2 regions of the Paenibacillus kribbensis genome follow, and region 1 is predicted to be linked to the other one. Evidence: riboswitches for the same ligand, from Rfam matches in the RefSeq annotation. Region 1 holds a riboswitch; the other holds the start of a gene.

What was found. Region 1 has a riboswitch for S-adenosylmethionine ahead of B4V02_RS04790 (methionine ABC transporter ATP-binding protein). Riboswitches for the same ligand answer to the same signal wherever they lie in the genome.
Region 2: linked by a shared signal. The riboswitch ahead of metA (homoserine O-acetyltransferase MetA) and the one ahead of B4V02_RS04790 (methionine ABC transporter ATP-binding protein) in region 1 are both predicted to bind S-adenosylmethionine.

Annotation. Positions count from the first base shown of each region.
Region 1 covers NZ_CP020028.1:1,041,498-1,057,436, reverse strand. The annotation lists gene B4V02_RS04845 (hypothetical protein) at 254-616, opposite strand; gene B4V02_RS04840 (helix-turn-helix domain-containing protein) at 829-1,065, shown strand; gene B4V02_RS04835 (lytic polysaccharide monooxygenase) at 1,768-2,631, shown strand; gene B4V02_RS04830 (HesB/IscA family protein) at 2,874-3,233, opposite strand; gene mqnE (aminofutalosine synthase MqnE) at 3,610-4,716, shown strand; gene B4V02_RS04820 (NAD(P)/FAD-dependent oxidoreductase) at 4,935-6,002, shown strand; gene B4V02_RS04815 (YuzB family protein) at 6,066-6,323, opposite strand; gene B4V02_RS04810 (NifU family protein) at 6,410-6,655, shown strand; gene B4V02_RS04805 (SDR family oxidoreductase) at 6,745-7,509, opposite strand; gene B4V02_RS04800 (MetQ/NlpA family ABC transporter substrate-binding protein) at 7,653-8,495, opposite strand; gene B4V02_RS04795 (methionine ABC transporter permease) at 8,570-9,238, opposite strand; gene B4V02_RS04790 (methionine ABC transporter ATP-binding protein) at 9,235-10,257, opposite strand; SAM riboswitch class I at 10,348-10,487, opposite strand; gene B4V02_RS04785 (Cthe_2314 family HEPN domain-containing protein) at 10,618-11,337, opposite strand; gene B4V02_RS04780 (UbiD family decarboxylase) at 11,389-13,155, opposite strand; gene B4V02_RS04775 (COX15/CtaA family protein) at 13,285-14,217, opposite strand; gene B4V02_RS04770 (thioredoxin family protein) at 14,435-14,779, opposite strand; gene B4V02_RS04765 (class I SAM-dependent methyltransferase) at 14,900-15,637, opposite strand; gene B4V02_RS04760 (ABC transporter ATP-binding protein) at 15,621-15,939, opposite strand, start outside.
Region 2 covers NZ_CP020028.1:3,948,402-3,964,340, reverse strand. The annotation lists gene B4V02_RS17650 (type 2 periplasmic-binding domain-containing protein) at 1-529, shown strand, start outside; gene B4V02_RS17645 (cob(I)yrinic acid a,c-diamide adenosyltransferase) at 548-1,111, shown strand; gene B4V02_RS17640 (RluA family pseudouridine synthase) at 1,133-2,089, shown strand; gene B4V02_RS17635 (arsenate reductase family protein) at 2,094-2,459, shown strand; gene B4V02_RS17630 (5'-3' exonuclease) at 2,532-3,428, shown strand; gene B4V02_RS17625 (ROK family protein) at 3,657-4,535, shown strand; gene B4V02_RS17620 (HRDC domain-containing protein) at 4,701-5,708, shown strand; gene corA (magnesium/cobalt transporter CorA) at 5,875-6,810, opposite strand; SAM riboswitch class I at 7,360-7,486, shown strand; gene metA (homoserine O-acetyltransferase MetA) at 7,602-8,519, shown strand; gene B4V02_RS17605 (PLP-dependent transferase) at 8,645-9,829, shown strand; gene B4V02_RS17600 (aminotransferase class I/II-fold pyridoxal phosphate-dependent enzyme) at 9,826-11,004, shown strand; gene mqnC (cyclic dehypoxanthinyl futalosine synthase) at 11,403-12,536, shown strand; gene B4V02_RS17590 (helix-turn-helix domain-containing protein) at 12,646-12,858, opposite strand; one part of gene B4V02_RS17585 (IS3 family transposase) at 12,943-13,847, opposite strand; one part of gene B4V02_RS17585 (IS3 family transposase) at 13,847-14,501, opposite strand; gene B4V02_RS17580 (YitT family protein) at 14,699-15,556, opposite strand; gene B4V02_RS17575 (cation:proton antiporter) at 15,642-15,939, opposite strand, start outside.

The DNA.
Region 1 (15,939 bases):
CGGTGGTTTTTCTTGTCTTTACGTGATTGTTTCCAGGCTTGGACCAAAGTCTTTAGACCAGTAGTTATACTGACCAACTTTAGCACAACGTCAAGAATCTTCACGATTAGATCAAATGACACGGCGTCACCCCCTCTCGGGCTAGCTTCGCCGCATCTTCCCCACCGGTTAATTTGTCCAAATCATTATAGCATAATTGGGAAAATTGGAATATAGAGTAGGAATAGTGAGAAGAACTACTAGATGTGTGGTGTCACTTTGTGTTTACAAGGTTAAGCTCGATATGGGTTCGACCGTGCAACCATAGCAGTTCGTCTAGTAAAAATGTCAAGCCATCCTTACTGCGCAAACGCTCAATCACCTCTGTAACGACTTCCACAATCTCACGTTGCACATTCTTCGCTAGTTGAAGGCCGCCACTGTCTCCATCCACATAAAGATGTGGATGATCCAGTTGGTCTATCTTTCGTACATGTCGCAGACACAACATCCCATTTTCCAGATAAAAGAAATAGCTACGATCAAACAGGACCCCCTCAAATAATTCATAGATATAAGGATCATCATCAGGTCCATATACCATGGTAGCTCTTTTCAATTCAACCGATTTGGTCATATAATCCCTCTCCTTTGGATTCATTAATTTTTTTGTTAAATAAAGACCAAGCTATTATATTTATATGTACTTAATGTACGACTTCTTATATATATAATACATCTTCACATTTAATCATTCAATACTTATCGAACAAAATGTACGCATTATTGTAATTCAGGTTTGACTTCACTAATATTTAAGTACATATAATAAGTAGAGGGGGATTGCTCATGGGATTGAAACCAAGTTATAAACCAATGGAAATCACTCTAATTAAACGAGATAAGACACGAACTTACCTTCGTACTCAATTAGGAATATCACCATCGACTTTGGCGAAAATGTCTAATGGGGAATTTGTAGCCATGAGTGTCATTGCACGGATTTGTGAGGAGTTGGATTGTAAAGTTGAAGAGGTTGTTGAATTTATAAAAGAACAACCATTAGATAAAGAGAAAGAGCGCTAATCCGTTTAGGGATAGCGCTCTTTCTTTTCAACTTAATATTGATTTAAAGCGACCGCTTCGCTTGTACAGCACCATTCCACGCACCAACAGATTTTGTCCCTCCTGTGAAACCTTCAAAATATTCTACTTCAAAATTAAAGAATTGACAGGAATGATTTTATACTTAAACCATTTTGTCTACAAATACTAATAAAGTCATTAAAAATGATCTGGCGTATATTCTCTTTAAGGACAAAACGCTAAACCATAAACTCTCTTAAGTAAAAACAGCTTTGTTTTTTAATATTTTCTCGCTCTAACGGATGCCTGATGTCTACTTAGTGAAGTTACGCATTTTTGAAAGAATCAACGCTAAAAATGTTTTGAATTTCGACATATTTTCTCATATATATCCAATATTTATTGATATATTCCATTGAAAATATTGACAACTATCTAATCTCAATGTATTGTATAGAAAATAAATACATTTTTTCTTGAATTATTTATTATTTGGGATCAATTTCCGGGAAGCCGTTGCTGCTTATTTATTCTCATCTAAGCATGGACAGGCCTCTTTGGAATGGATTCATAATAACTTTTCGGAAGGAGGAATCCATAAAGCCGCTTGATGATGACGTCTCAAACTATTGAAAGCGTTATCAAGACTAGACTAGAACCCCCTGAAAGATCCTATTAAAAAATGCAAGGAGGAGTAGTAACATGACAAACCAGACTTTTGTGAATCATCGTAAGTTATCTATGAAATGGTTTATTTTCTCGATAGGAGCCCTGTTCCTAATGCTGGCGGGTTCGTTTGTTTTTGCGGAAAGCGCTTCCGCTCATGGGTATTTGACGGATAGCCGCGCTCATCTATGTTCCACGGGCCAAAACACCAATTGCGGGCCAGTGAGATGGGAGCCTTTTAGTGTGGAAGGGCGAGGGGATTTCCCTGAATTCGGCGTTCCTGACGGCAAGATCGCCAGCGGCGCGAAATTTTTGGAACTCGACGAGCAAACGGCGGATCGCTGGACCAAGGTAGATATGGTAGGCGGGGAGCATACGTTTCATTGGAAGCTTACAGCCAATCACAGCACGAATACATGGGATTATTTTATTACGAAAAAAGACTGGGACCCCAATTCCCCGTTAAAACGAGAGGATCTTGAGTTATTCTGCCGTTATATAGATGACGGTGCGATTCCGCCAATCGACACTTATAACGATTGCTTTGTTCCGAATGACCGGGAAGGATATCACGTTATCGTTGGCGTTTGGGATATCGCAGATACGGAGAATGCCTTCTACCAAGCGATGGATGTTAAGCTCAGCATCAACCCGTCGGCACCGACCACGCCCGACAAGGGTTTCCCGGGAGATCCCAACCGTTTCGGAAAGTACCTCGTCTGGAATACCATCAGGGTTTATACCGAAGGTGAAATCGTTCTGCACAACGGGCAATTGTGGCAAGCTCTGTGGTGGACCCGTGGACAGGAACCGGGAACGACAGGACAGTGGGGTCCGTGGAAGCTGATCGGCGATGTGCCGCCCGATGAGGAAGGCAGCACAGAATTGGGCAGCGCATAAGGGCGGACATATTTTATTCAAAAACGAAGAGGCGGTTGTCGAGTCAAGTTTAAACCCTCAGACATATCCCGCGAGAGCCAGAGAGAAAAATTCTCTCTGGCTTTTTGTTCGTACGCCCAGCATGGGCGTCATCTCACTATCATATATGGACTGCAAATTTAACAAAATAAAAATCCTTTTGAAACTATGTTTGGTATTACACATAGTTTCAAAAGGATTGGATTGTTACTTTTACTCATATATTAACAAGGCTCTTCGCTTGGCTTCCCTGCATCATCACGCGTACGGAAGCTTGAACCACAGCCGCATGTAGCTACGGCATTCGGGTTATGAATCGTGAAGCCGCCTGACATGCCAGACTCTTCAAAGTCGATTTCCAGACCGTCCAGATAGCGGATGCTTTCTTTCTCCACTACGACTTTCATATCCTGTACGTTCATATATATATCCTGATCTGTCTCATTGTCGTCAAAACCCATGGCGTACGAAAATCCGGTACAACCGCCCGGCGTAACACCCAGACGCAAAAACATATTCGGCGTTTCCTGCTGCTCCAGCATTTCCTTCAAGCGTTCAGCAGCGGAATCGGTAATGTTAATCATGGCTCCATCCTCCTCTTTTACTTCATGTTCCCCTTCAGTATACTCCACTATTGGCACGTGCTCAAGTCATGGAATGTCCATGCCTTACGGGGTAAAAGACCTGATTTTACACTCATTTGTATTGATCACCTGTGTGGTGAGGTTTATAATAGATGAAGAGTGTGTAAAAGAAACTGTCGGAAAATTGTCAATTAAATGGCGTTGTTTTAAGACATCCGTCATTGTTGTAGCCTGGCATTGTAATATTTTTCACATATTCTACATCCGCGCTGCCGGGTTCGCACCGACGGAACGGGACATCCTGTGTGCATCAAGCGCTTGGACCGCAGATCATAGCGGAAAGCCTCGCACAGAGCAACTTGAAGGAGGAATGGGCATGTCCACATTAGTTACACCTTTTACAGACCGCAGAATGGCGGAGATTGTAGAAAAGGTTCAGAACGGTATTCGTTTGAGCCTTGAAGACGGTATATATTTATATGAAACTGACGATATTCTCACACTGGGTCAGTTGGCTAACGAAGCTAATTTACGTAAAAATGGAAAAAAGGTTTATTTTATCGAAAATATGAGCCTGTACTTCACTAATGTATGCGAAGCGCGCTGCGCGTTCTGTAACTTCCGCAAGGACCAGGGGGAGGACGGCTCTTATACATTGTCGGGACAGGAAATGATTGATTATGTTGAGCAGCATATCCATCCTGGGGTAAGAGAATTCCATATTGTTGGCGGTCATAATAATCATGTGCCTTTCCAATACTATGTAGACTCATTGAAGGCGCTGAATGAAAAGTATCCCAACGTTACACTGAAAGCCTATACTGCAGCAGAAATTGACTTTTTTACACGCATTAGCGGCTTGAGCATCAAAGAAGTGCTTCAGGAGCTGCAAAAGGCTGGACTTCAAACTCTGACAGGCGGTGGCGCAGAGATTTTGTCCGACGAATATCGCAAGAAAATGCGTGTTTCCAAGGCCAATGTGGATCGCTATCTTGAAGTACATCGCACGGCTCACAATCTCGGCATGAAAACTCATACGACCATGCTGTACGGTTCGGTCGAATCGTACCAGGATCGTATTGAACATATGCTGCAAATTCGTGAATTGCAGGATGAAACGAACGGATTTATGGTATTCATTCCACTGTCCATGCAGCCAAAAAGCAAAAATGCCAGCATTATGCGCCGCAATTCCGCTTATGAGGATCTCAAAACGATTGCGATCAGCCGCCTGATGCTGGACAATATCAAGCATGTCAAGGCTTACTTCATTAATATTGGCCCGCAATTGACGCAGGTCGCGCTTACGTTCGGCGCCTCGGACGTCCATGGCACGATTGTGCGCGAGCAGATTAGCCATGCCGCAGGTGCTTTAACTCCAGCCGGTTTGACCCGTAAAGAGCTGATTTGGCTAGTTAAAGGTGCAGGACGTATCCCGGTAGAACGGGACACCTTCTATAACGAAATCGAAGTTTTCGACTAATCGAGTCTCTCGACGAATTTAACAAACTCAACGAAACAAATTTATTTCGGATTCAGATTTCCCGCGAGCATTTTTTCCCCATTACTCACACTATGCAGCGACAAGTTGCCTCGGAATACTCCGGCCTGCCTGCCACAGCAGACCGGACTCCGGGTATTATAAACCAGGCTCCAGACCATTTGCCGGGGACACGGCAGCGAAAGGACGGCGGATTTTTGATGAAAAATTTCGTTATTCTGGGGGGCGGCTACGGCGGCCTTACCATTGCCAAAGAATTGCTGGACAAACATATTCCCGACGATGTTCAAGTTATTTTAGTGGACCGGATGCCCTTTCAAGGCTTGAAAACAGAATACTACGCTCTCGCAGCAGGGACGGTATCTGATTTTGATTTGCGGGTGCATTTTCCCAATGAGCAACGCCTGATCCGCAAATACGGAGAAGTCACCTCGATGGATCTGGAGAATAAAATCGTCCATTTTCAGGATGGCGAGCCTTTGCTCTATGATCAGCTTGTGATTGCGCTAGGCTGCACGGACCGTTTTCACAATACGCCGGGGGCTGAAGAGTATAGCTGCACGATCCAGTCTTTTAACCATACCCGTCAAACGTATCTGCGCTTGAATGAAATCAAGCCTTATGGGCACGTTCATATTGTAGGCGGCGGTCTGAGTGGTGTTGAAATTGCTGCGGAGCTGCGTGAAAGTCGTTCGGATTTAAATATTACCATTATGGATCGGGGCGAGCGGGTACTGTCGGCATTTCCGCAACGTTTGTCTGCCTATGTACATGCCTGGTTCAAGGAGCATCAGGTTCATGTACTGAATCATGCTGCGGTTTGCCGTATTGAACCGGGCGCTATCTACAATCATAACGAGCAGATTGTAACGGATGCGGTGGTATGGACAGCCGGGATTCAACCGGTAAAAATGGTGCAGGATTTGGCTGTTCCTAAAGACCCTCAGGGCCGCATCGTGCTCAACGAATATTATCAAATACCGGATCACCCCGAGGTGTACGTGGTCGGGGACTGTGCCAGTCTTCCTTATTCGCCAAGCGCCCAGGCGGCAGAGGTGCAAGGGGAGCAGATCGCACACATTGTACGCGACCTGTGGAAGGGCCAAACGCCTCACCCCCATCCTCTGAAGCTGCGCGGCACATTAGGCGCACTGGGCAAGAAAGCGGGCTTCGGCTATGGCTTTATGGGCAGCACCTCGTTGCGTGGACGAGTACCTCGCCTGCTTAAAAGCGGTGTGCTCTGGAAGTCCAAACGCCATTTTGGCTGAGCGATTGGCTATATAAAACACAAGAAGACCCGCTTTCCAGAGCAGGTCTTCTTCTTGTGTTTCTCAATCCAAATCAAGCTGATCCCATGCCTCAGCTTCCTTGATCTTGCTTATAATCACTTCATACAGCAGCTCTGCTGAATCCGCAGAAACAATCTCACCGTTGACCATCGCATAGGGCTCGGCGTTGCACTGACCACAATTGCTAAGACAGCCGTATTCGATTACATCATAATCCGGATTTTGCTCCAGCCTGGACATAATTTCATCGGTGCCAAAATGCATATTGCTGGTGCAAAATTCGATGATAGGTCTTAACATTTTTTCACCTGCTTTGGATGGCGGGCATTTTAATTTGGCCCGCTTTGTAATATAATGATAAGGTATAGGAAAGGAGTTGAAGTCTAATGAGCGAAGCACAAAGCGTTCAAATGTATGATGAAGTAGCAGATGTACTGGATAAGCTCCGTCCGTTCCTGCAACGCGATGGCGGCGACGTTGAGCTGGTTGACGTTGAAGACGGCATCGTTAAGCTGAAGCTGATGGGCGCTTGCGGTAGTTGCCCAAGCTCCACAATCACGCTGAAAGCAGGGATTGAACGCGCTCTTCTCGAAGAAGTCGAAGGCGTCCAAGAAGTGGTACAAGTATTCTAATGCTTGTTGCATAATGATCATGAGAGTCTTGGCTTCAGTAATGAAGCTCAAGACTCTTTTTATGTGATGCGTCTACCGGAATCTAGCGCTTAAATGGTGGGCCGAATTGGGTCCAACCCGCCCGACACATCCATAATATTGCCTGTTATAAAATCCGAATGCTCCTCACACAAATAAGCGATCACTCGCGCAATGTCCTCCCCACTTCCCGGACGCCCACGTGGTGTCTCTTGATCCTGCAAGCCGATGACGTCGGCAATAGACATTTCCTTATTCGCTCCTCGAATATCTCCGGGACAAATCATATTCACCGTAATGCCATATGGTGCTTCCTCCACAGCCAGTGACTTCGTAAAAGACACCAGCCCCACCTTGGCGGCTGCATAGACAGCGCGATGCGGCCAAGCCCTCGCTTCTCCAGCATGACCAAAGCCAAAATGAATAATACGTCCCCATTGCTGGCTCCGCATATGAGGCAATACCAGATGATCCAGCAGCATGGTGCCAACCAGATTCCCCTGTATCATGGTATGAATCTCGGCTACGCTGTAATCCGCAAACAGACGACGCTCGCGGATGAACGGTCCGGCATTGTTCACCATAATATCTACACCGCCCAGCCGATCCTCGACTTCGCCGATCAGCCTCGTGATATCCTCTTGCATGGAGATATCTCCTTGTAAAGAAAGGCAGCGTACTCCTTTAGACTCGATGACACGCTTCAGCTCCTCGGCTTCAGCTTGGCTATGCACATAATTCAGCGCAATATCACAGCCTTCATCGGCCAGACGCAGAGCGGTCATTTTGCCTAATCCCTTGGCACTGCCTGTTATGAGTGCGACTTTGTCTCTCAACAGTTTTCCTCCTCTTCACAGAGAACGGTCACCCCCAAGTATAAAATATTTAGGCTTCGCCTACAACTCCAGGCAAAAAGAAACCCCAGTCCTCTTGTTCAAGAGAATCCGGGGTTTGCAGTCAACGCATTTTCGTTCCCTACTTAAAATGCCGGGACAATTGCGCCTTGGTATTTGTCTTCAATGAATTTTTTAACTTCCGGAGATTGCAAAGCTTTCATCAGCTTTTGAATGGCTTCGGAATCTTTATTATCAGGACGTGCGACCAACACGTTAGCATATGGGGAATCCTTATCTTCCAAGGCCAATGCATCCTTGGTCGGGTTCAGCTTCGCTTCCAGAGCATAGTTCGTATTGATCAACGCAATGTCCACTTCAGGCAACTGACGTGGCAGCATTGCCGCTTCCAGCTCTTTGAATTTCAGGTTTTTCTTATTTTCAGTAATATCTTTTACTGTAGCTTCGATGTTGCTTTCGTCTTTAAGCTTGATCAGACCTTGCTTAGCTAACAACAGCAATGCACGACCTCCATTGGTTGCATCGTTCGGAATAGCTACTGTTGCGCCATCTGGAATTTCATCAAGCTTTTTATATTTTTGGGAGTAGATACCGAATGGCTCCAGATGAACTGCACCCACAGATACCAGATCCATTTTGCGCTCTTTGTTCATTACATTCAGGTAAGGTACATGTTGATAGAAGTTAGCATCCAGCTGCTTGTCGAACAATTGTACGTTGGGTTGAACATAATCGTTGAACTGAACGACTTGAAGACGAATACCCTCTTTTTCCAGTTGAGGCTTGATCGCTTCCAAAATTTCCGCATGTGGCACAGGGGAAGCGCCCACTTTCAGCTCAACTTCGCGTGGTGCGCCGCCCGTATTTCCAGTCGTTTTTGATGCATCGGATGTCGTGCTCTTCGTGCCGCAAGCAGCCAGCACCGCAATTAATGTCAAGCTTAATACGGCCAATACCCATTTCTTCATGTTATTACCCCTCCAATAATTTGTAATGTTCAGGATTCAGATGCCTGATCAATAAGGATATCTATATGGTTTCCCTATTTTCGAGTATAATGCCGTACCAGACGGTCCCCTGCCATTTGCAGCAGTTGTACCAGTACGACCATGAGCACGACGGCAACGATCATGACAGCCGTTTCATAACGGTAGTAACCGTAGTTGATAGCCAGCGTCCCCAGACCACCGCCCCCGATCATACCGGACATTGCCGTATAGGATACGAGTGTAACGACAGTAATGGTTAATGCGGCGAGCAGTCCCGGCAGTGCCTCACGCAACAGCACCCGACGGATGATTTGCCCAGTTGAAGCGCCCATCGCTTGCGCGGCCTCAATGACACCCTTGTCCACTTCACGCAGAGACGTTTCGACAAGACGTGCGAAGAAAGGGGCAGCCCCGATTACCAATGGCGGAATCGTACCCAGCACCCCGGTAGAGGTACCTACCAACGATCGTGTAAAAGGAATAAGTGCAACGATCAGAATGATAAACGGTACGGAACGCAAAATGTTAACGATGAAGGATAGTACAATGTATATCACTTTCATCAGAGTCAGCGAGGAGCGGCTCGCCAGGAACAATAATACGCCGAGCGGCAAGCCAATAATCAGGGTGAACAGCGCGGATGCCCCAAGCATCTGAAGGGTCTCCACCGTAGAATTCCATAGTTCTTCCCAACTCACTTGCGAAAAATCAAGTTCGCTCATTGTCCGATCACCTCCACATCAAGTCCTTGCCCGGACACTTCGCGCAACGTATGCTCAATATCCTCCTGATTTCCTTCAAAACGAACGATGAGCTGTCCATACGGTACGTTTTTGATGGTGGAGATCGTTCCCTGCAAAATTGCAAAATCAACGCCGGTATGACGGGCCGTACGCGATAGAATCGCATCATATGTTTTGCTGCCCAAGAAGGAAATCCGCACCACCTGCGCCGATTCACCGCCACCTGAGGCCGCAATTGCTGCTTGCAGCTCCTCGGCATGCTCAGACTCCCGCTGGATAAAGTCCTTGGTTACCTGGTGCTGCGGCTTCAAGAACACTTCCGCCACCGGCCCCTGCTCCACAATGTCGCCCTGATGAATCACGCCAACTCGATCACATATGCTTTGAATGACATGCATTTCATGCGTAATCAATACGATGGTCAGATTAAAGCGCTGGTTAATATCCAATAGCAATTTCAGAATCGACCCTGTGGTCTGCGGATCAAGCGCCGAGGTAGCCTCGTCGCACAGCAACACATGAGGATCACTGGCAAGCGCCCGCGCAATGCCTACACGCTGCTTCTGCCCCCCTGAGAGCTGTGATGGATATTTCCCACTGTGTTCTTCCAGACCCACCAGCTCCAGCAATTCTCGAACTTTCTTGTCCACCTGCTGCTTGGGCGTGTTCACCAGGCGCAATGGAAATGCGATATTGTCATATACCGTCGCCGACGATAACAAATTAAAATGCTGAAAAATCATTCCGATTTTACGGCGCTGCTTCTGTAGCTGGGCTTGACTCACGGTGGTGAGATTCACACCGTCTACCCATACTTCGCCTGAAGTGGGCCGTTCCAATAAATTAATACAGCGGATTAACGTGCTTTTTCCCGCTCCGGAGTGACCAATAACTCCAAATATTTCTCCACGCTCTATCGAAAGGTTCAACCCGGACAGCGCACTAACGCGTCGGTTCCCTTTGCCATAATACTTGGTTAACTGCTTAAGCTCTATCAACGTGCTGCGACCCCCTTCACTTTCCTTACCCTTTTAATCGGCAAAAAGAGCCCCTTTCACAGAATGAAAAGGGCCCCGCATGCGAACCTTTTCTCATCTGCCAAAACCGCTAAAACTCTAGCGGTTTTGTAGGAATTAGCACCATCATGTCCCCTCCCGGTGTATTACACCGGGAAAGAACGGGTTGCCGGGCTTCATCGGGCCAGTCCCTCCACCTCTCTGGATAAGAAAAATATATTAAACTCCAGCTTTAGCTGTCCGTTAAGTTTATATTAAAATCATAATTCAAGCATTTTTCTGAAACTAGATTTCAGTATAGATAGTTTACATAGCTTTGTCAAAGGATATTTTCTAATATAATTATGGACGCACTGCCCGGTTCTCCCAATGTTTCGCAGTATAAGAAAAAACGTTGGACAGCGATCTGCACACCATTTCCAGGCCCTGCTGCAAATCCTCCAGATGATGATCCAGATCTTCGAGATGTATCTTGCCGTACAGAGCACGATGTCTTTGCCAGAGATCATCCTGCATTTCCGTATTCATATAGTGTATTTCCGTATTTCGCCGCTTACGCAGCCGATTGATGGCATCAGTATATGTGTTTTTAATATCATTCAAGTTATCGGTCAATACAGGATGCATTTTGAGATACTTGAGCTGCCGCAACACGGTAAAATACGAATAATGGGCCTTATACTCCCCTGTTTTTAAATCATACAGATCATTCAGCCAGTTGCCCAGCTTATCCAGAATGGAGAATACTCGCACAAATCCATCCTTATAAAAGAAAACATACAATGCATAATCGGATTTTTCATCCTCGCTCATATCCTCAGCGTATCCGGCCTTCACTTTCATGCGGAAAAAAGCGGCAGCATGATGGCTCTGCTCCAGCTCATCCAGAGAGGACATCAGACCGCGTGTCAAAATATCCGCCTTACGAAAAGCGTGGGTCGGATCACCACTGGCCTGAATTTGCCGCTCCAGCAGGTTCAACATATCTGACATGCTATTCATGGCATCCAGCAGGACGCCCTTGCTCACACGTGGCGGCTCGCCCAGCAGCTTGCGTATCATGCCCACGCCTCCTTATGACTGTAAAATCCGGTTGTTCAATTCATTAAGGCGTCAAGCGAAATAACTCGTCCACCGTTGATCCACAAGCTTAACAATATCCTCACGCGGCAGCACTTCATCCGGGTAGCCCGGCTTCATGCGAGCATCCACTACAATCGGCAGCTTGTAGTTCAGATGATGCAAACGGACCTCGCTGTCGGCATACATATCTGTAGCCGGGTTAAAACGCGTAAATACCGTCCACAGGAACGAGGCTTGTGAGCGAACAACTTCCGTGGCATCATCCACGATAAAGACGAGGGGCCATTCTTGCTCACTCGCAGCCAGTCGTTCCAATACACGCGCCGCCAGTTCAGGCTCTTGCTCAAAAGTCGCCCCTGATACAACGAGGCAGCCTCCGCAATACGGCTTAATTTCGCGGATACCTGGCAGGTCTCCTCCCTCATAGGTACGAGGCAATTCACGTATTGGCTCTCCTACACCCATCAAGATCGCTTTACTGCCATGATTCAGCTTGCGGCCTGTATAATCGAGCGTATCGTGGGACGTATGATTGAATATGAACAAATCCCTTGCTGGATTGAACCGCTCCAGAATCGTTTCCAGCAGCAGGTTAAAATCAGATAAATCAATGACCCGGTCCGTCAACATCAGGAATTTGGTTAATGACAATTGACCTTGACCCAAAATGGTAAAGCCGGATACCAGCGCTTCACGAGAGTAGCTTTCACGTACGACGGCTGCTGCCAGCGCGTGTACGCCCGTTTCCGCATAAGCCCACAGGGACTTGACGGAAGGCATCACAAGCGGATAGGCAGGCGACAGCAGACGCTGTAAAAATTCGCCGAGATAGTAATCCTCCTGGCGTGGTTTACCTACAATCGTTGCCGGATAAATGGCATCCTTGCGGTGATACATATGCTTGACATGAAATACTGGAAAATCATGCTGTAATGAGTAGTAGCCAAAATGATCGCCAAACGGCCCTTCCGGACGGCGTTCATGAGGCGGTACATAGCCGCTGATCGCAAATTCGGCCTCTGCCGGAATGCGATGACCACCGAGCGGGTCTTCTGTCATTGGCAGTTTGCCTCCCATAATGAGCGAAGCGAGCAACAGTTCAGGCAAATTCTCCGGTGCTGGAGCAATCGCAGATGCAATCAGAGCGGGCGGGCCACCGATGATTATCGTCGTGGGCAATGGCTCATTGCGCAGCTCGGCTTCATGATAATGAAAGCCGCCGCCTTTATGAATTTGCCAGTGAATTCCTGTCGTTTGATCATCATAAATCTGAATACGGTACATCCCCAGGTTATGATCCTTGGCATGCCCCGGCTTCTCGGTGTATACGAGCGGAAGCGTAATGAACGGCCCCCCATCCTCATGCCAGCTCGTCACTCTAGGCAGTGGAGCCAGCGGAGCATCTGTCCGCCGAACACCCAATACAGGAGCCTCGCCATGGGATACCGTTTTCAGCCCTACTTTTAGCATGTCCTTAATCAGGCCACGTTCATTCCATAATGCTTTGGGGGTAGGAGGAAGCAAGGTTTTGGTCGCTCCTACAATCGCATCCATCAGCTGCTCCGGACGAGGACCAAAAGCCATATCTACACGTCGATTCGTACCAAACAGATTACTGGCAACAGGAAACGGGGTTCCTTTTACATTCGTGAACAGCAGTGCCGGTCCTTCTTCCTCAATGACTCTCCGATGGATCTCGGCCAGTTCCAAATAAGGATCGACAGGCGCTTCTATAATTTTAAGATGATTTTCTTTACGCAGCGCTTCAATAAATTGGCGCAAATTCTGGTAGATCAACTGGACGACTCCTCCTAAGCAAATCAAGCCCTCGAGAAACTCGTGGGCCTGGTTTGTTTCTTATATGCTATTATACGTGTTTGAACCCCTCTTGGGCAAAATATCAGCTTTACATAATCTATGAAATACTTAGGTACGTTGTGCTTGGGTCGGAACAAGCTTGCGATCCGGCGACAATTGCCATACACGATAGCTCAAATAACACAAAATGGAGAACAATGTGGCAATCACGAGCATATGTCCCAATACAACAAACATGTAAATTTCAGGTCTGGTGAAATACAGCAAGCTAATTCCAATAATGACCTGAAGTGCTATTAACAATACCGAAACAACACCCAATACACGAATATCCCGGTGCTTCGGGTGATAACGGTATGAGTAGTGGCCTACGGCCAAAATAATGACGAACAGCAGACCGGCTGTAATCTGATGCAGAAGCAGCGGAGATATAATGCCGCCGAGATTTACAACCTTCTGGATGACGGAATGACTGAGAAGCGCACCCGAATAGACAGCAATATACGTATAAATCGTCGATAGCCATATAAAGTTGCGATAGCCCCGGCTGACAGGTTCAGCGACCAATCGCGGAGTATAACGTGAATCCGAATGCTCCTTCCACACCCCCAGCGTCATCATGGTCGCACTGGCAAAAGCGATAAGCGCAAAGCCAAAATGCAGTCCCATGACTGCAGCCGATTGGGAAAATATTACAGCCAATGCCCCCATCGCTCCCTGTATGATGACAAACATGAGCGTTAACAGCGAGAATAACTGTAAATCCTTCCGATGCTTCATAAACAGCAAAAAGCCGACAAAGGAGGCGACAGAAAGCAGACCGGCCATAGCGCTAACAGAGCGGTGAGAGAACTCAATAATGGATGCGATTGTATGTGCCGGAACCAGCTTGCCGTTACAAAGCGGGAATTCCCGTCCACAGCCGAGACCCGAATCTGTCCGTGTCACGACGCCTCCACCGAAGGTAGCCAAAAACATGACAATACATGTTACGAGTGCCAGCCACTTTAATATTCTGATTTTGTTATTCAAAGAACTCACCCGTATCCTTCCAAATATAATATTTATTCACTTCATGTGTTGTGAAATAATCACTTAAAGTAATTATAACTGATATATTGTTCCTTGACATACGCGTTTTGTTGACAAAATGTGAACGTGTCCGTAAGAAAGCCGCCTCCTTTGGCAGGAAGCGGCTTTCTGTTTGTCCTGATGTCTAAAGGTTCCCTTCGGAGCCATCATACATGTACAGCATCTATTATTTTGCCAGATTAGCATGTACTTCTACTGCCCGGTCCAAAAATTGCTCGATTTCCTCACGGGATTTGCGCAGTTTGTTTACCAGACGCACCAGTTCGCGCCCTTCACTGTAAGCGATAAAGCTGGGAATACCCAACACATTCTGCTCCTGGCTGACGCTTTCGGCCTGCTCTACATCAATTTCAATCAATGTAAGCTTGTCTGCATATTGTTGCTCCACCTCAGGCATAAACGGATCAATAAAATGGCAATCCCCACACCAGTCCGCCTTAAACACAGCTACCGTTACGCCGGGAGTTGATATTGCGTTATTAAAGTCTTCATGAGAGACGATTTTTTGCATTCCTTATTCCTCCTCTAATTTCGGTTGTAAAAAGAACTTGCTGCTTCTATTGTAACGCCAAATTGTACTTTTGATAAGACAAGGCCGATCTTGGCCAGGGCAATCCGCATCAAAATACCGTTATTTCCTCGCACATACCATAAACAGCGGGGACGTTGAACTGGTCCAAACAGTGGAATAATCAATAAGCTTGTTCTTTTCATCATAGATTCGCTTTTCGATATCCAGATCCAGTACAATTTGTTTCATTCCAAGTGAGAGCAGAACTTCCACATCCCACTGAGGGCGTTTCTTTTTGCAGATGTATAGTGATTTGGCGATGGCATTCCGTTCTCTCAGCTGTTGTTGGGTTTGTGTCGGATGAGAAGGCTTTTCTCCTCTTTCGTCAGCCTGTTTGAATGCCTGACCGTAGTTGGCGTCAAAATTCAAGAGGGTTCCGCCAGGCGCAAGTACACGGTACATTTCGCTGTAGGCTTTTTGCGGATCAGGCAACGTCCATGTCACATTTCGGGTAATAATGAAATTGAAGCTGGCGTCAGGGAAATCAAGCTGTTGCGCATCCATTTGCCGAAAGGTTATGCCAGTATAGCCAAGATTTCTTGCATTGGACTCCGCGTTCATCAACATGGCGTGAGAATAATCAATACCTGTAACTTCACAGTCCAAGTCACGCATAATGAAAGCGAAAAAGCCGGCGCCTGTGCCTAGATCAAGGACCTTCAAGGGGCGGGATGCAGGCATATGCTCTTGGATTATCTTCGTATAGATCTGGCGTAACCCGCCTTCAAAGTCATGCATCCGCAGTCCGCTGAATTCATCCGCTCGTTCTGTCCAGTAGTCATTAATCCGTTCTTGCATCTGCCTCTACTCCTCCCGCGATACAGCTTCTTTTTTTGGTACCGGCTATCGAAACCATCGTAACCGGAATACCATACAGTTCTTCCATGTTTTTCTCCGTGACCACTTCATCTGGCTCTCCGAAATGAACAAAACAGCCATTTTTCAGCACTGCCGTATAATCGGCAACCTCCAAAGCATGGTCAGGATAGTGAGATGTCATAATGATGCCAACTCCTTTTTGCTTCAAGCTCTTGACGATTTGCAGGAAACGAAACTGATTTCCAAAATCCAGATGAGAAGTAGGTTCATCCAGCAGCAAG
Region 2 (15,939 bases), 2.9 Mb from region 1:
AATGCTGGCACTCGCACTATTGGCCGGATGTGGTGAACGGGACAAGGACAGCTTTTCCATTTTTATTATGGATAAAGGGGATGCTTCAGTCGTTCGTGATGAGCTGACACAAAAGCTTAAGGATAAGCTGGGCGGGCAGGCTCCCAATATCGAAATTTCAGTTAGCCCGCTGTACAACCAGCAGAAACTGGTCGTTGAGTATGCGGCTGGGGAGCATGATCTGTTTCTTTTACCGGAAGAGGATATGAAGCTGTATGGACAGAATGGCTCGAATCTTCCGTTAGACGATGCCTTTGACAAAAAAACGTATGCTCGGGGTGTGTTCGAGGGCGGTGTATTTGAGAAGAAGGGGCAGGGAGAAGAAGGAACAGATGTGATCAAGGAAACTCATTTATACGGGATTCCCGTGGAGCAGATGAAGATGTTCAAGGATTTAAAATATAACTCAAAAACATTATTTGCTACCGTGCCTCCACGTACAAGCAATAAGGATGAGGCCATCAAGGTGCTGAAAGCATTAACGGAATGATAAAGGGGATGGAGTACGATGGGGATTTATACGAGAACAGGTGATGAGGGACAAACTTCGGTGATCGGCGGTCGGGTGTCCAAGGATGATGACCGTGTGGAGGCATACGGTACAATCGACGAGCTGAACAGCTTTGTAGGACAAGCCATCAGCTTTGCCGAAGGAGAAAAGTTTGCGGATATCCGGACCCAATTGGAGGAAATACAGCAGGAGCTGTTTGATTGCGGCTCGGATTTGGCATTTGTCAAAATCAATGAAAGCAAATATAAGGTGAAAGACGAGCTGGCAGAGCGGCTGGAAGGCTGGATTGATGCATGTCAGGAGGAAAATCCGAAGGTGGAGCGGTTTATTATACCGGGGGGCAGCACATTGTCTTCTACGCTACATGTTTGCCGTACCGTGTGTCGCCGTGCGGAACGCCGTGCTGTCACACTGGGGAAGCACACGGATATTAATCCTGCGGTACGTCGGTATTTGAACCGTCTTTCCGATTATTTCTTTGTCGTGGCCCGCACAGCGAATGTGCGTCAGGGCGTACCCGATGTCGAATATGTGCGGAGCAAAAAAGTGTTCCGCAAATAAGGAGGCAACCGGGAATTTGTGATGGACTTGTACTATGAACCTATCGTATATATGATCCCTCCTGAGGAGGAGGGCATGCTGTTGAAGACGATTTTACAGAAAAGAATGAACATTTCACGGAAGCTGATATCCAAACTCAAGCTAACAGAGCAAGGGATCATGCTGAACGGGACACGAGTGTACATCAGCGTAAAGGTAAAGGCTGGGGATCGGGTGGAAATCCGCATGGAGCGCGAGCGTTCCGATGATATTTTACCTGAACCGATTCCTTTTGACATTTTGTATGAGGATGAGCACCTGTTGGTCGTAAACAAGGCGGCGGGAATCATTGTTCATCCGACACATGGACATTACACAGGCACTCTGGCTAACGGAGTTGTGCATTATTGGCAGTCCAAAGGAGAGCTGTTCCGGTTCCGTCCTGTTCATCGTCTCGATCAGGAGACGACAGGTGTGCTCGTTGTGGCTAAAAATCCGTATGTGCACCAGCATATTTCCGAGCAGATGATTGCGGGAACGGTGGATAAGCGCTACACAGCTCTGGTGCACGGGTGTCCTGGGCAACCGGAAGGACAGGTGGATGGACCGATTGATCGCAATCCGGATGATCCGCATATGAGAATGGTGACTCCGAGTGGTTATCCTGCTCTGACGATGTACAAGCTGGAGGAAGCCTGGAACGAAGGGAGCCGAATGGGTCTAAAACTGGAATCCGGGCGTACACACCAGATTCGTGTGCATATGACGTACATCGGGTGCCCGTTGATCGGAGACAAAATGTACCGGGCGATACCCGATGACGCAGCGCGTCGTGAGCAATATGAGCAGCTTGATGCCCAGATGCCTCGGCAAGCGCTGCATGCCTCGGAACTGTCCTTGGTGCACCCTGTGACAGGGGAGCGACTGACGTTCTGTGCTCCTCTACCGGATGATATGGCCGAAATGCAGGAGCTGTTAAGAAACAAAATGGAGGATTAACCTAATGAGCCAGTTGAAAATATACCAGTATTCCAAATGCAGCACCTGCCGTAATGCAGTAAAATGGCTGCAAAACAAAGGATATGAGCCGGAACTGATTCCTATTTTTGAGCAACCGCCCGGACCGGAGGAACTGGAAGATTTGATCCGTAAAAGCGGACTGGAGCTCAAGAAATTTTTCAATACGAGCGGTGAGGTTTACAAGGAGTTAAAGTTGAAGGACAAGCTCGGAGATATGAGCCGTGAAGAGCAAATTTCACTTCTGTCCTCGAATGGGAGATTGATCAAGCGCCCCATCGTAACAGACGGGAGCAAAGTCACGGTAGGCTTCAAAGAGGAAACATTTGAGGAGGCATGGGGTGCTCAATAACGCCCAATTCCGCTCTGCGATATGGTATACTGTTGGGGTTAAATAATATGAATGAATGGAGCAATACAATCTGTGACACAACGTAATGAACAATCCATAATGCTGGTTGACGGCATGGCTCTGCTATTCCGCGCTTATTATGCAACTGCCGCAAACGGATATATTCGTCGCACAAAAGCTGGAGTGCCAACAAACGCTATATATGGTTTTATTCGATATTTTTGGGATGCTGTCCAAACGTTTAATCCCACTCACGTTATTTGCTGCTGGGACATGGGCGGAACGACTTTTCGCGGGGAGCATTTTGCTGCGTATAAGGGAAATCGAGCTGACGCACCGGATGATTTGGTTCCCCAGTTTACATTGATTCGTGAAGTGACGGACAGCCTTGGCATTCCCAACATTGGAGCTGAAGGCTTTGAGGCGGATGATTGCATCGGCACGCTCGCACGCCATTATACGCAAAATGAGGACATGGATGTGATGATTCTCTCAGGGGATCATGATTTACTTCAATTGGTGGATGAGCGGACACGGGTCATCATTATGAAAAAAGGCCACGGCAACTATATGGTGTATACCCCGGAGACATTGTTGGCTGAAAAAGGGCTTAAGCCGCGCCAAGTAGTAGACATCAAAGGCTTAATGGGGGATGCGAGCGACAATTACCCGGGGGTACGCGGTATTGGTGAGAAAACAGCGCTCAAGCTGGTGCAGGAATATGACTCCATTGAAGGTATTCTGGAGAATCTGGATCAGTTGACGCCATCGGTGCGCAAAAAGATTGAGAGCGATCTGGATATGCTGCATCTTTCACGCAAGCTTGCTAAAATTCATTGTGATGTGCCTGTAGCGTGTGCTTTGGACAGCTGTCTGCTGACACTGGATCATGTGCAAATTGTCGACAAGTTTGAGCAGCTTGAAATGAAAAGCTTATGTACGTTGATGGGGGTTGCCACCGGATCATAGATCAATAATGAGGCAGCTATGCTTCACATGGTGTATTCAGGCAAAGTGCCTGTGAGGATGCTGACGTTTGGATCGTTAGTGTCCTTCTTTGTGCCATAGGCATCAACAAAGAAACAGTCATGTGAAGGATTATATACAATTGTGATCAGGGGATTGACCTTGAGCACGTTTCAGGTGAATATAGTGGATAGTGAAACGGACAACGATTGAGAGGGGACAGCAGAAGCTATGACAGTATTGGGAGCAATTGAAGCAGGCGGTACCAAATTTGTATGTGGAATCGGCAATGAACAGGGAGAGGTACTGGAGCGTGCGAGCTTTCCAACAGCCACACCAGCGGAAACGATGGAGAATGTCATTTCATTCTTTGAAGGGAAGGGTATTGAAGCGCTGGGAGTAGGGTCATTTGGACCGATTGATCCTATCGAGGGCAGTGATACATATGGCTATATTACGACAACACCCAAGCCGCATTGGGGGAATTACAATCTGATTGGCAAGCTGAAGGAGCATTTTGATGTACCGATGGGATTTGACACCGATGTGAACGGAGCAGCATTGGGTGAATCCATCTGGGGCGCGGCCAAGGGATTGGACAGCTGTCTGTACATTACGATAGGTACAGGGATCGGGGCAGGTGCTTTGGTTGGGGGTAAACTGATTCATGGATTATCACATCCAGAGATGGGGCATATTCTGGTGCGTCGTCATCCAGAGGATACTTATGAGGGTACATGCCCTTATCACGGAGATTGTCTGGAAGGACTGGCAGCAGGTCCTTCGCTCGAAAAAAGATGGAAGGTTAAGGGACATGAACTTTCTGTTGATCACCCGGCATGGGAAATGGAAGCGTATTATCTCGCACAGGCTTTGATGAGCTATGTATTAATCCTGTCACCGCAAAAGATTATTATGGGCGGAGGCGTAATGAAGCAGGAGCAGTTGTTCCCGCTTGTTCGCAGCAAGCTTCAAGAGCTTTTGAACGGCTATGTACAGCATCCGAGTCTGACAACAGACATTGATCAATATATCGTAAGTCCGGGATTGGGTGACAATGCCGGATTGTGTGGTGCTCTTGCCTTGGCAAAGGAAAAGCTAAGTCGTTGAGAATTTCTGGTTGACGACGCTCCAAGGTACGGTTATCATATAAACAACAGTATAGTACGGCTCAAAAAGGGAAGCACCTTTCTTGCGAATACGCGGGATAGGTGCTTTTTTTTGTGTTTTTGCGTTGTGCGGGACTGTAATCAACGATACACAGGGAGGAAAATCATGGAGATTGTATTTTTAAATCGCTTGTCCAAACGGAATGAACATGGCGATGAGAGCTTTGCCCAGGTATGGATTGGGCAACATGAAGGGATATGGAGTGCTGGCTGGAGTACGCACCATGGCTTGGATGAAAGCACGGATGATCTTTGGTATGAGGGCAGCTTGTGGCAGGAATTGCTGCATGTGTACCGCCATGAGCTGGCGCTCAAGATGGCTGAGGGCTACAGACCCTTGATCCATGGGGTTTTTCATGAGCAGGAAGGAGCAGCAGGACGGGGGCAATCGCTGCAAAAGCTGTACTGTTATTGCGATTTATTTCCGCGTGACGATGTATATGAGCAATTGACAATGTGGAGACGGCAAAAGGCAGCCGCCGAGCGCAAAGCCCCTTATTTTATTGCTACGAATCGGTTGCTCCGACTCATTAGCGTTTATCTTCCCCATACGGAAGAGGAATTGCTGGAGCTGCCCGGTGTGGGCCAGGGCAAGATGTCTCAATATGGGAAGGAGCTGCTGGCTATTACGACACAAAATGACCGGACCACATCATTTCCGTTGAATTGGGTAACCGAGACGCTGGAAGAAGAAGTTTTTTTGTCATGGATGTACAAACAAAAACAGAACCAGTACAGACAGGAGCTGAACAAATTCAGCCTGACAAAAACGATTATTGAAGGTATTTCAGACGGTCTTTCACTGGAACACATCGGAATGAAGGCAGGCTTGCATCGTAGAGAGATGATTGAAGCTGTGGAGCATCTGGACAGGGATGGATTTGATATGGAGAAGCTAATCCGTAAGGAACTGGTGAACGTATCCGAGGAAGAGCAGGCAGCCATCTGGTCTGCCTATGAAGAGTTAGGGGATACGCTGCTCAAGCCCGTCATGCTGCAAGTGTACGGCGAGGAAAAGGCGGCAGAAACAGGGCTGGATCAAGTTTATGAGCGTTTGCGTCTAATCCGTATCCGTTTCCGACATCAGGGGACAGCAGATCGACATGTGGGATAACCTAATACAAAATCGGAAGCACCGATCATTCGCCGAAAGGCAAAATAGGTCAGTGCTTTTGTGAATAGAAGTAGTGATTGTGCGGGGGAAATACACAACAATACAACAAAGCAGCAGCTATATCCTGACCGGATACGGCTGCTGCCTTGGCTACTCTTTTTCCCTTTCAAACCCAGTCCTTCTTGCGGAAAATAAAGAACATACTCACGCCCAGCGCCACCATAACACCAATAACAACGAAATAGCCATAATGTGTATGAAGCTCAGGCATATTGTCGAAGTTCATTCCATATATTCCGGTAATCACCGTCAATGGCATGAATATGGTCGTAATTGCTGTAAACACGCGCATAATATCATTGGCACGGTTGGCAATACTGGATTGATAAGCTTCTCGAAGGTTACCCATCAAGTCGCGGTAAGTTTCGAAAGTCTCCGAAATTTTCACAGCATTTTCATAAATGTCGCTAAAATACTTTTGCAATTGATCGTCGATGAGGCGTAAATCCCGTTTATTCAAGGTATTAATGACCTCTTTTTGCGGTCCCAGCACCTTTTTCAGCCACAAAATCTCACTGCGCAAGCCGATGATCTCATTCAAATGCGACTTTTTCGTATGCATTAGAATATCTTCTTCCAGCTTTTCAATGCGGACCTCAATCCGGTCACCAACCAGAAAATAATTATCGACGATCAAGTCGATCAGCAGATACATAAAACGGTCCGGCTGACTTACTTCCTGCTCCCACAGCAAAGGCTTAAGAGTGCGAAGCTCGTTGATTTTTTGCTTGGTCACCGTAATGATAAAATGACGACCGAGAAAAATGTTCAAAGCACGCAAAAATATTTCTTCATCATCAAAACGAATACTGTTTACAACGATAAAATAATGGCTTTCGTAAATTTCAATCTTCGGACGCTGCTCTTCTTCGCTCAAACAGTCCTCTACCGCAAGATCATGCATGGAGAATAAAGGCTGGAGCACTGCCAGGTCTTCAACATCGGCATCAATCCAGTAAAAGCCTTCTGCCGGTGCAGTAAGCGCCATTTCAATTTCTTCGACAGGGGTAAAAACCCCGTTGTTTACCAAACGGATTTTCATATATGTCACTCCTTATGCTCCGTCGCAACGGAAATACGTGTACCTTAAGCATAAGGAATGGACTCAGTTAGCCGGTTAGCCGGTTCGGATAAGCGAGCATTCCCATTAAAAGCCGAAGGCTTTTGGAGCATGCAGAGCCTGGCGTCCCGTCTTTCGGCAAGCTAAAGTCATTCCTATGCTGTTGTTCAGGGATCGCCGCCTATTCGGACTCGGGTCGCCTTCCATTCCGGATTCACCTCACAAATATTCTTTTTAGGTTGCCACAATAACGCAGAAAGCACTCAAAATCTGCACTGTTGCACCATTATTTTGCCTATTAGCACTTGTATAGTATAACGCTCGGCCTACGGCCTTTCAAGCGCAAAATCATGGCTGAATCAACAGTAGTGACGAGAGCTTCAGCGATAAGAGGGGGATGGTTTAACCTATGGAAAAGGTAGACAAAATGTGAATGGAGGACACGAATTTACAAGTCCCATCTTGACGAAGCCCAGCCGATGCATTAAAGTGTTTAAAAAGAACATTGTAAACCTAAAAGAATACAGCGAAATCTTATCAAGAGCAGGTGGAGGGACTAGCCCGATGATACCCGGCAACCGGCGATTCTAATCGCACGGTGCTAATTCTTGCAGGACGTGCGCTTTGTATACAAGCGTGCTGCCCTGACAGATGAGAGAGGCGCATATGGATACAAATATGACCTTTCTCTAACTGAGAAAGGTCTTTTTATTATATGCCCGGCATCTCGACAAGACGATTTTCGCAAAACTTACTAACGAGGAGTGAGTTACATGCCGATTAAGATTCCGGATACACTACCTGCCAAAGAAGTGCTGGAGGGCGAAAATATTTTCGTAATGGATGAAAGCCTGGCCTATCACCAGGATATCCGTCCGTTGCGCATCGCCATTTTGAATTTGATGCCTACAAAAGAGACGACAGAAACCCAACTGTTGCGACTGGTCGGCAATACCCCGCTGCAAGTGGACGTTACATTGGTACACATGAAGTCCCATGTATCCAAAAATACATCACAAGAATATTTGAACATGTTTTATAAAACGTTTGACGAGATCAAGAACAGTCGTTTTGACGGTATGGTTATTACAGGTGCCCCGGTAGAGCAGCTTGAGTTTGAAGATGTGAACTACTGGAAGGAAATCCAGCAAATTTTTGAATGGACGAAAACGAATGTCACTTCGACCATGCATATCTGTTGGGCCTCACAGGCAGGTCTATACCATCATTTCGGGGTCCCCAAATACGGACTCGACTTCAAATGCTTTGGCGTATTTCCACACACGGTTATTAAGCCTAAAGTGAAGCTGTTACGTGGCTTTGATGAACTTTTTCATGCTCCTCATTCCCGGCATACGGAGGTTCGGCGAGAGGATATTGATCGCATTGCCGAATTAGAGGTTTTATCCGAATCCAAGGAAGCTGGAGTGTATCTGGTCGCCACGTGTGATGGCAAACAAATTTTTGTAACTGGCCATTCCGAATATGATCCACTCTCGCTGAAATGGGAATACGATCGTGATGTGGCTAAAGGATTGGATGTTGAAGTTCCCAAAAACTATTTTCCGGACGATGATCCTAAACGCACACCGCCCTCTATCTGGCGTGCGCATGCCAATTTATTATTTTCTAATTGGCTTAACTATTATGTATACCAGGAAACACCTTACGATATCGGGCCCCAGATTTAAAAAGGGGCTTGAAATTTACCTTTCTGCAGTACCACCTTGCAGTAGCGCAGCAGTATAGTATTTGATCATCCATTTTTGCAGCATATGTTACATCATCTAATATGGAAGTTAATGGGAGGATTCATATGAGTGAGAAACAGTGGAAAATCGAAAGCAAATTGGCACAGATCGGTTCAGTGGAGGAGCCAGTAACCGGGGCTATTAATTATCCGATTTATCAAGCTACGGCGTTCCGCCATCCCCGTCTGGGCCAAAGCACAGGATTTGATTACATCCGGACGACTAATCCGACGCGAAAGGTACTGGAAGAGGCTTCCGCTGTACTGGAATCTGGTGATGCAGGCTTTGCATGCAGTTCCGGCATGGCGGCGCTGCAAACGGTATTTGCTTTGTTTGGACAGGGAGATCACCTCATTGTATCGCTGGACCTCTATGGCGGGACATATCGTTTGCTGGAGCGCATTTTATCTAAATTCGGCGTGACGGCAAGTTATGTGGATACAAATGACCTTGAAGCGCTTGAACAGTCATGTCGACCGAATACCAAAGCTGTATTCATAGAAACGCCTACGAACCCGTTGATGATGATTACGGATATTCAAGCGGTGGCTGAATGGGCATCACAACGTCAGTTGCTTACCATTGTAGATAATACGCTGCTAACACCATATTTCCAGCGTCCTTTGGAGCTGGGTGCCGATATTGTGGTACATAGCGCAACCAAATATTTGGGTGGACACAATGATGTGCTGGCAGGCTTGATTGTAACCAAGGGCAAAGAGCTGTCGGACGAAATTTCCTTCCTTCACAATTCTATAGGAGCTGTGCTTTCCCCGGGCGACAGCTATCAATTGATGAAGGGCATGAAAACGCTGGCGCTGCGTATGGATCGACATGAGCATAATGCGACGGTACTTGCTAACTATTTATTGACCCACCCTGCAGTGGCGGAAGTATTTTATCCAGGGCTCGAAGGTCATCCGGGTCGGGAGATACAAAACAGACAATCCAGCGGCAATACAGGTATTTTCTCCTTTAAAGTAAAGGATGCTCGCTATGTGGAGCCATTGCTTCGTAACATTAAGCTGATTGCTTTTGCCGAAAGTCTGGGCGGGGTAGAATCGCTGATGACCTATCCTGCTGTGCAGACACATGCCGATATACCGGCAGAAATTCGGGATGCAGTTGGGGTAGATGACAGGCTGCTGCGTTTCTCCGTAGGGATTGAGCATACAGACGATTTAATTGAAGATTTGCGTTCGGCGCTGGAAGCGGCACGTCAGGAAGTTGAAGGAGGGGAGCAACAATGATTGAGGATGCAAAGAAAATCGAGCAAACTCTGGATAAGGAGCGAAAATTCGCTACCAAGCTGCTGCATTTTGGCTCTGAAATTGACAGTGTAACAGGTGCGTCGAGTGTCCCCATCTATCAGGCTTCTACCTTTCACCATCATGATATCTATAATCCTCCACAGCATGACTATAGCCGTTCCGGTAATCCGACACGACAAGCTTTGGAGGACTATATTGCTCTGTTAGAAGGCGGGGCCAGAGGCTTTGCCTTTGCATCGGGCATGGCGGCCATTTCCACTGTATTTATGCTTCTGTCCGCCGGAGATCATGTCATTGTTACGGAAGACGTATATGGAGGAACCTATCGACTGTTGACTACCATACTGAAACGGATGAATATTGAAACGACCTTTGTTGACATGACGGACCTCAACCTCGTAAAAGAGGCCTTGCAGGAAAATACAAAGGCTGTGTATATGGAAACCCCGTCCAATCCTACACTCAAAATTACCGATGTAGCGGCAGTAGCTTCCTGGGCACAGGACAACGGACTTTTGACGCTGCTGGATAATACGTTTATGACCCCTTATTATCAGCGTCCGATTGAGCAGGGTGTTGATATTGTCCTGCACAGTGCGACCAAGTTTCTCGGCGGACACAGCGATGTGCTGGCAGGACTTGCGGTAGCACGTACCGAATCGCTCGGGAGACAAATCAAGCAGCTCCAAAACGGGATGGGGACTGTGCTGGCCCCGCAAGAGTCATGGTTGCTCATGCGCGGCATGAAGACACTGGAAGCTCGTATGGCACATAGTGAAAAGAGTGCGGCAAAGCTTGCGAACTGGCTGAACGACCGAGCCGATATTGAGGCTGTGTACTATCCGGGGCTGGAGAATCATCCGGGGCGTGCTGTTCACGAGAGCCAATCCAGCGGATACGGTGCAGTGATATCGTTTGATGTAGGTTCTGGTGAGCGGGCAAAAGAAGTTCTCAGTCGCGTGCGTATTCCAATTGTCGCGGTGAGTCTGGGAGCTGTGGAAAGCATCCTGTCTTACCCGGCGATGATGTCACACGCGGCTATGCCGCATAGTGTGCGCCTGGAGCGAGGAATTACAGATGGACTACTTCGCTTTTCAGTAGGTCTGGAGGATATTGATGACCTGATCAGCGATCTGAACGAGGCGTTAAGCTAGAGCTTCAGCACCTCAGAGCATCTTGGCGTTTTCACGCAGGAAGCGAATAGGTACAGTACTAACAGCAAGTTTCCAGTATTTCAGGAGGCTTGCTGTTTTCTATAGAATGATATGAAGGACAGTGCGAAAAATGGCTATACTTACTGTTGAAAATCAGCTGGGAGCTGCATATTTCTCAAGGTGAAAAGCAGAAAGAAGCGGGAATAAGTATGGTTCCTTACCTAAAGATATGTTAGTATTATCAATAGGTTTTACTATGCTAAATAGCACAGACAACATACAAGGCCAGTCATGAACATACATTACGGCAGGGTTCGAACGCAGGTTTGTGAAAGCATTCTCGTTCATAAGTCCTGTCTTTCATTTCGTCGCCCTGTGAAAGCAAAGGAGGATACACCATGAGTGTAATCGACCATATTTTAGATAAAGCCCTGCGCGGCGAACGCCTGAATTTAGAGGATACCGTTGCTTTGTTTGAATCAGACGAGGTAGAAAAAATCGGTCATGCAGCAAATAAGGTCATGAATCGCATGCATCCTAATCCCGTTAAAACCTTCGTCATCGGACGAAATATTAACTATACGAATGTGTGCGACGTATATTGCCGTTTTTGTGCATTTTACCGCAGACCGGGTTCAGATGAAGGCTACGTTCTACCGGATGAGGTGATCTTTCAGAAGATCAAGGAAACACAGGATGTTGGAGGCACTGAAATTTTGATGCAAGGCGGTGTAAATCCGAATCTGCCGTTCAGTTACTATACAGATTTGCTGAAAGGCATCAAGGAGCGTTTTCCCGATATTACGATGCACTCCTTCTCGCCGGCTGAAATTCATAAGATGAAAGAGAAATCCGGCCTTTCCATGGAAGAAACCATTCAAGCCATTCATGAGGCCGGACTGGATTCATTGCCCGGTGGAGGCGGAGAAATTTTGGATGACCGCACTCGCCGCAAAATCAGCCGTCTCAAAGGGTCTTGGCGGGATTGGATGGACGTGATGCAAACGGCTCACAAGGTTGGTATGAACACGACGGCTACGATGGTTATCGGCTTTGGCGAGTTGATGGAGGAGCGTGCGCTGCATTTACTGCGTGTTCGTGATGCTCAGGATGAATGTATTGAAAACAAATATAATTCTGAAGGATTTTTGGCCTTTATTCCCTGGACCTTCCAGCCAGACAACACGAACCTGAAGAAGGAGCGCCAGACGCCGGAGGAATATTTGAAAACTGTTGCGATCAGTCGACTTGTACTGGATAACATCAAGCATATTCAGTCTTCGTGGGTAACCATGGGACCGGAAATCGGCAAAAAATCTCTCTACTATGGCTGTGATGATTTTGGCAGCACGATGATTGAGGAAAACGTCGTTTCCGCCGCAGGCGCAACCTATAAGGTCAACATCGAGTCCATTTTACAGTTGATCCGCGAGACTGGTAACATCCCGGCGCAGCGTAACACCCGTTATGATATCATTCGTACATTTGACAGCGCCAGCAGTATTGAACATGATTTTATTATGCAAAATTAAGAATAGATCCGTTCATATTTTTTAATCATTAAAAACGCCTATTTAACATTAATCCGTGCAGAGGGATTAACGTAGATAAGCGTTTTTTTGATGTGTTTATAATTACATTTTATTCTTCTTCAAATCCCATTAATATAGAAATGTCTTTGATATGTAATGCATAGGCAATTTTTTCAATGTTGTTAATATTCAATTCTTGAAATTTATTGTTGCACAAATTAGATATTTTGGATTGTGGAACTCCCGAGAGTTCCTCTAATTTCTTCTGTGTTATTCCACGATCTTTTAGAACTTCTTTTAACTTAATTCTGAACTTTAACATATAAATATCCTCCGAATATAGAAAAGACTAACCAGAATTTGAACTGCTCCCCGTCAAGTAGACAGTACAAAAAATAAAAATGAGTTAAGCGGCCTTGCTCCTGAATTTCATTGGACTGAGGCCGTTTAGTTTCGCTTGTAAACGCTCGTAATTATAAAAGTGGATGTAGTCCTCGATATCCCTTTTGAGATCCTCAAAGGTGTGGTATGTATGCAAATAATACTTTTCGCATTTTAAGGTTCCCCAGAAAGATTCCATGGGACCATTGTCAATGCACCGTCCCACCCGGGACATGCTCTGGGTCATTCTATACTTATCGAGCATCGTTTTGAAATCCAGCGAGGTATACTGGAAACCACGATCGCTATGAAGCATAGGTTTGCTTCCTGGGGCCACTTGCAAGGCCCGTTTTAACGTCTGGAACACAAGCGGATTGTTATTGGAGTGCCCGAATACATAGGAGACAATGGACTTATCATAAAGATCGAGAATCGCGCTTAAATACGCTTTCTGACCATTGCCATACTTGAATTCAGTCACATCAGTTACCCACTTCTCATTTGGTGCGGCTGCATGGAAGTTACGGTCTAACAGGTTCTCAGCTACCTGTTGTGGAGTGGAATGTACATATCTCTTTTTCTTCCTGCGGATGACAGACTGGATTCCTTTCACCTTCATCAGACGGTACACGCGCTTGAGGTTAATGGTTTTTCTCGTCTGCTCCCGCATATGCAGGGTTAATTGACGATACCCAAAGGTACGCTCCACTTTCTCATAAATAGACATCATAACATGCGTAAGCTGCTCATTCTCCTGCTCATGAGAACCGGGCTTGCGATGGAGCCATTTGTAATAGCTTGACCGTGGGATTCCTGCAATTTCACAAAGAAGCTGAATGCTGACAGCTGCTTCTTCCCGAAGTGCCTGAATGGCCAGGTAGACGTTCACTTGACGATGTTGGCTTAGCTTCGCCTCCTTTGGACTTCCTGTAACTTTTTTAGAAATGCATTCTCCACCCGAAGCCGTTCTATTTCATATTGCAGCTTCTTCATATTGAGCTTCTGGAGGTCCGCTTCTGTTAACTCTTCCGGCACCTTCTTTCGTCCCCGGCCATCCTTTAACGTATCCTGACCACCATTTTCAAACTTCTTCACCCATTGGTATACCTGCGAGTAGGAGACCTGAAACTGCCCCGCCGTCTTACGGTAATCACGCTGATGTGTAAGGCAATACTGAACAATATCCATCCGTTCCTGCCAGGTTGTAGAACGCCCCTTCGTCATTGCTTTCGCTCCTCCTGTATAAGCTTTTAAGCTGCTATGACGATTATACTGCTTAATCCAGTCGGAGAGTTGTGTTCGACTTGCTATCTTGTATTTATCGATGATCTGGTACTGAGACAATTCTCCCTTCAGGTAATCCTGCACCGCCTGAAGCTTCAGTTCAGCACTGTAACTTTTATTATAAGTACGAGTTTCTAAACCTTCATAACCATACACTTTGTAACGACGCTTCCATTTCCATAAAGTCACTTTACTCACGCCGTATTTTCTGCTTGCTGCATTAAAACCGATGTCACCTCGTTCGATCTCTTCAAGGATAGCTAATTTTTCCGAAGCAGTAGTATATGATTGTCTGGACATAAAAAACTCCCCTTTCAGTAGCAGGTTTTAACTATTTCACCTGTCTACCGTAAGGGGAGCATATCAAATTCTGGTTAGTCTTTTAATACGAATAGACGCCCTCTCCAAAGGTAAACGGTCTATTTCAGTGCCTTTATTAACACAGCCACCGCTTTTATAAGCGGCTGTTGCTAGAGAGTGAGGATGCTACAACATCCTTACTCTTTTTTTAGTGTATACATCTCAGCCTGCGGGTCTGTCATTTGAATGATCGCCTTGAAGCGCTGCAAATCCAAAAGATGAACATGATAGACAATAGTCTTTTCAGTTTTTTCATCGACCAGATCTTTCTTAATCTCATTCAAGTTCTGAACAGGACTTCCCACAGACATACGTTGTATACGAAGCCTGCGGTACAGGGCATCCTCGACAGTCTGCTGGTTGTTGCTGATGACACAAACCATGCGGGTCAGACCAGTAAACATCAGCCGAGTCGTTTCGTAGGCGGCGAGGCAGGACAAGGCCGAGTACAGAGCTGGTTCCCAGCCTAGCACGAAGCCAGCCGTCATGAGCAGTAAACCATTACAAAGCATCACAATTTGTATCAGCGGAATTTTCCGTTGTGTTAGAAATAGAGCCGATGGGCGGCCATCGTCAGATTCGTTTAGCCCTAGCGAATCGAGCAGACCACCGTGACGGGCCGCTAGCCCTGCGCCAAGCCCGATACAGATTCCGCCTCCCAAAGCACATACAACCGGATGGCCGCTCACTGCCGGGAAGGGCGACAGAATAATGGCTGAGCCTGAAAAGGCGAACAAGCCGGGGAGCGCCCGAAGCAGCATGGGCTTGTGGGTAGACAGTGAATACAGCAGCATCAAGGGCAAATTCAAAACGAATAGCAGCAACCCAAAATGCTCCTGTGTATAAAGCGACACAAGTCTGGAGATGCCTGTGACGCCTCCAGCGATCATATCATGTGGATGTAAAAACAATTCCAGACCGACGGATGCTGTAATCCCGCCAATCACCGTATAAAAGACAGGGAACCTGCTCGCATCTCCTGAAGCGGACTTCACAAGCCGCTTCATAGAGCTTCGGCATGCTTTTCAATGTGCTGCATAGCCTTCCCTCCTCATGGATTGTCGTATCCAGCTTCTACAGTTATATCGTCTTACTCTCTTCCTTTCGAAGGCGAGGGTCTTTGAATTTGAATATTTTGTTCAGCATATTAAAAATAGGTTTGGATTGCTTGGTCAGCAACGGACCAAGAATCGCCAGTATGAGAACATAAATGGCTGCAAAGGGCTGAACAATATCAAGCAAACCGCCTTCTTTACCCAAATTGGCCATAATAATCGAAAATTCACCGCGCGCGACTATGGTCAAACCAATATTGGCGGATACTTTTGGGGATAAGGAGGCCGTGCGTCCAGCCAGCATCCCGGCCCAAATATTACCG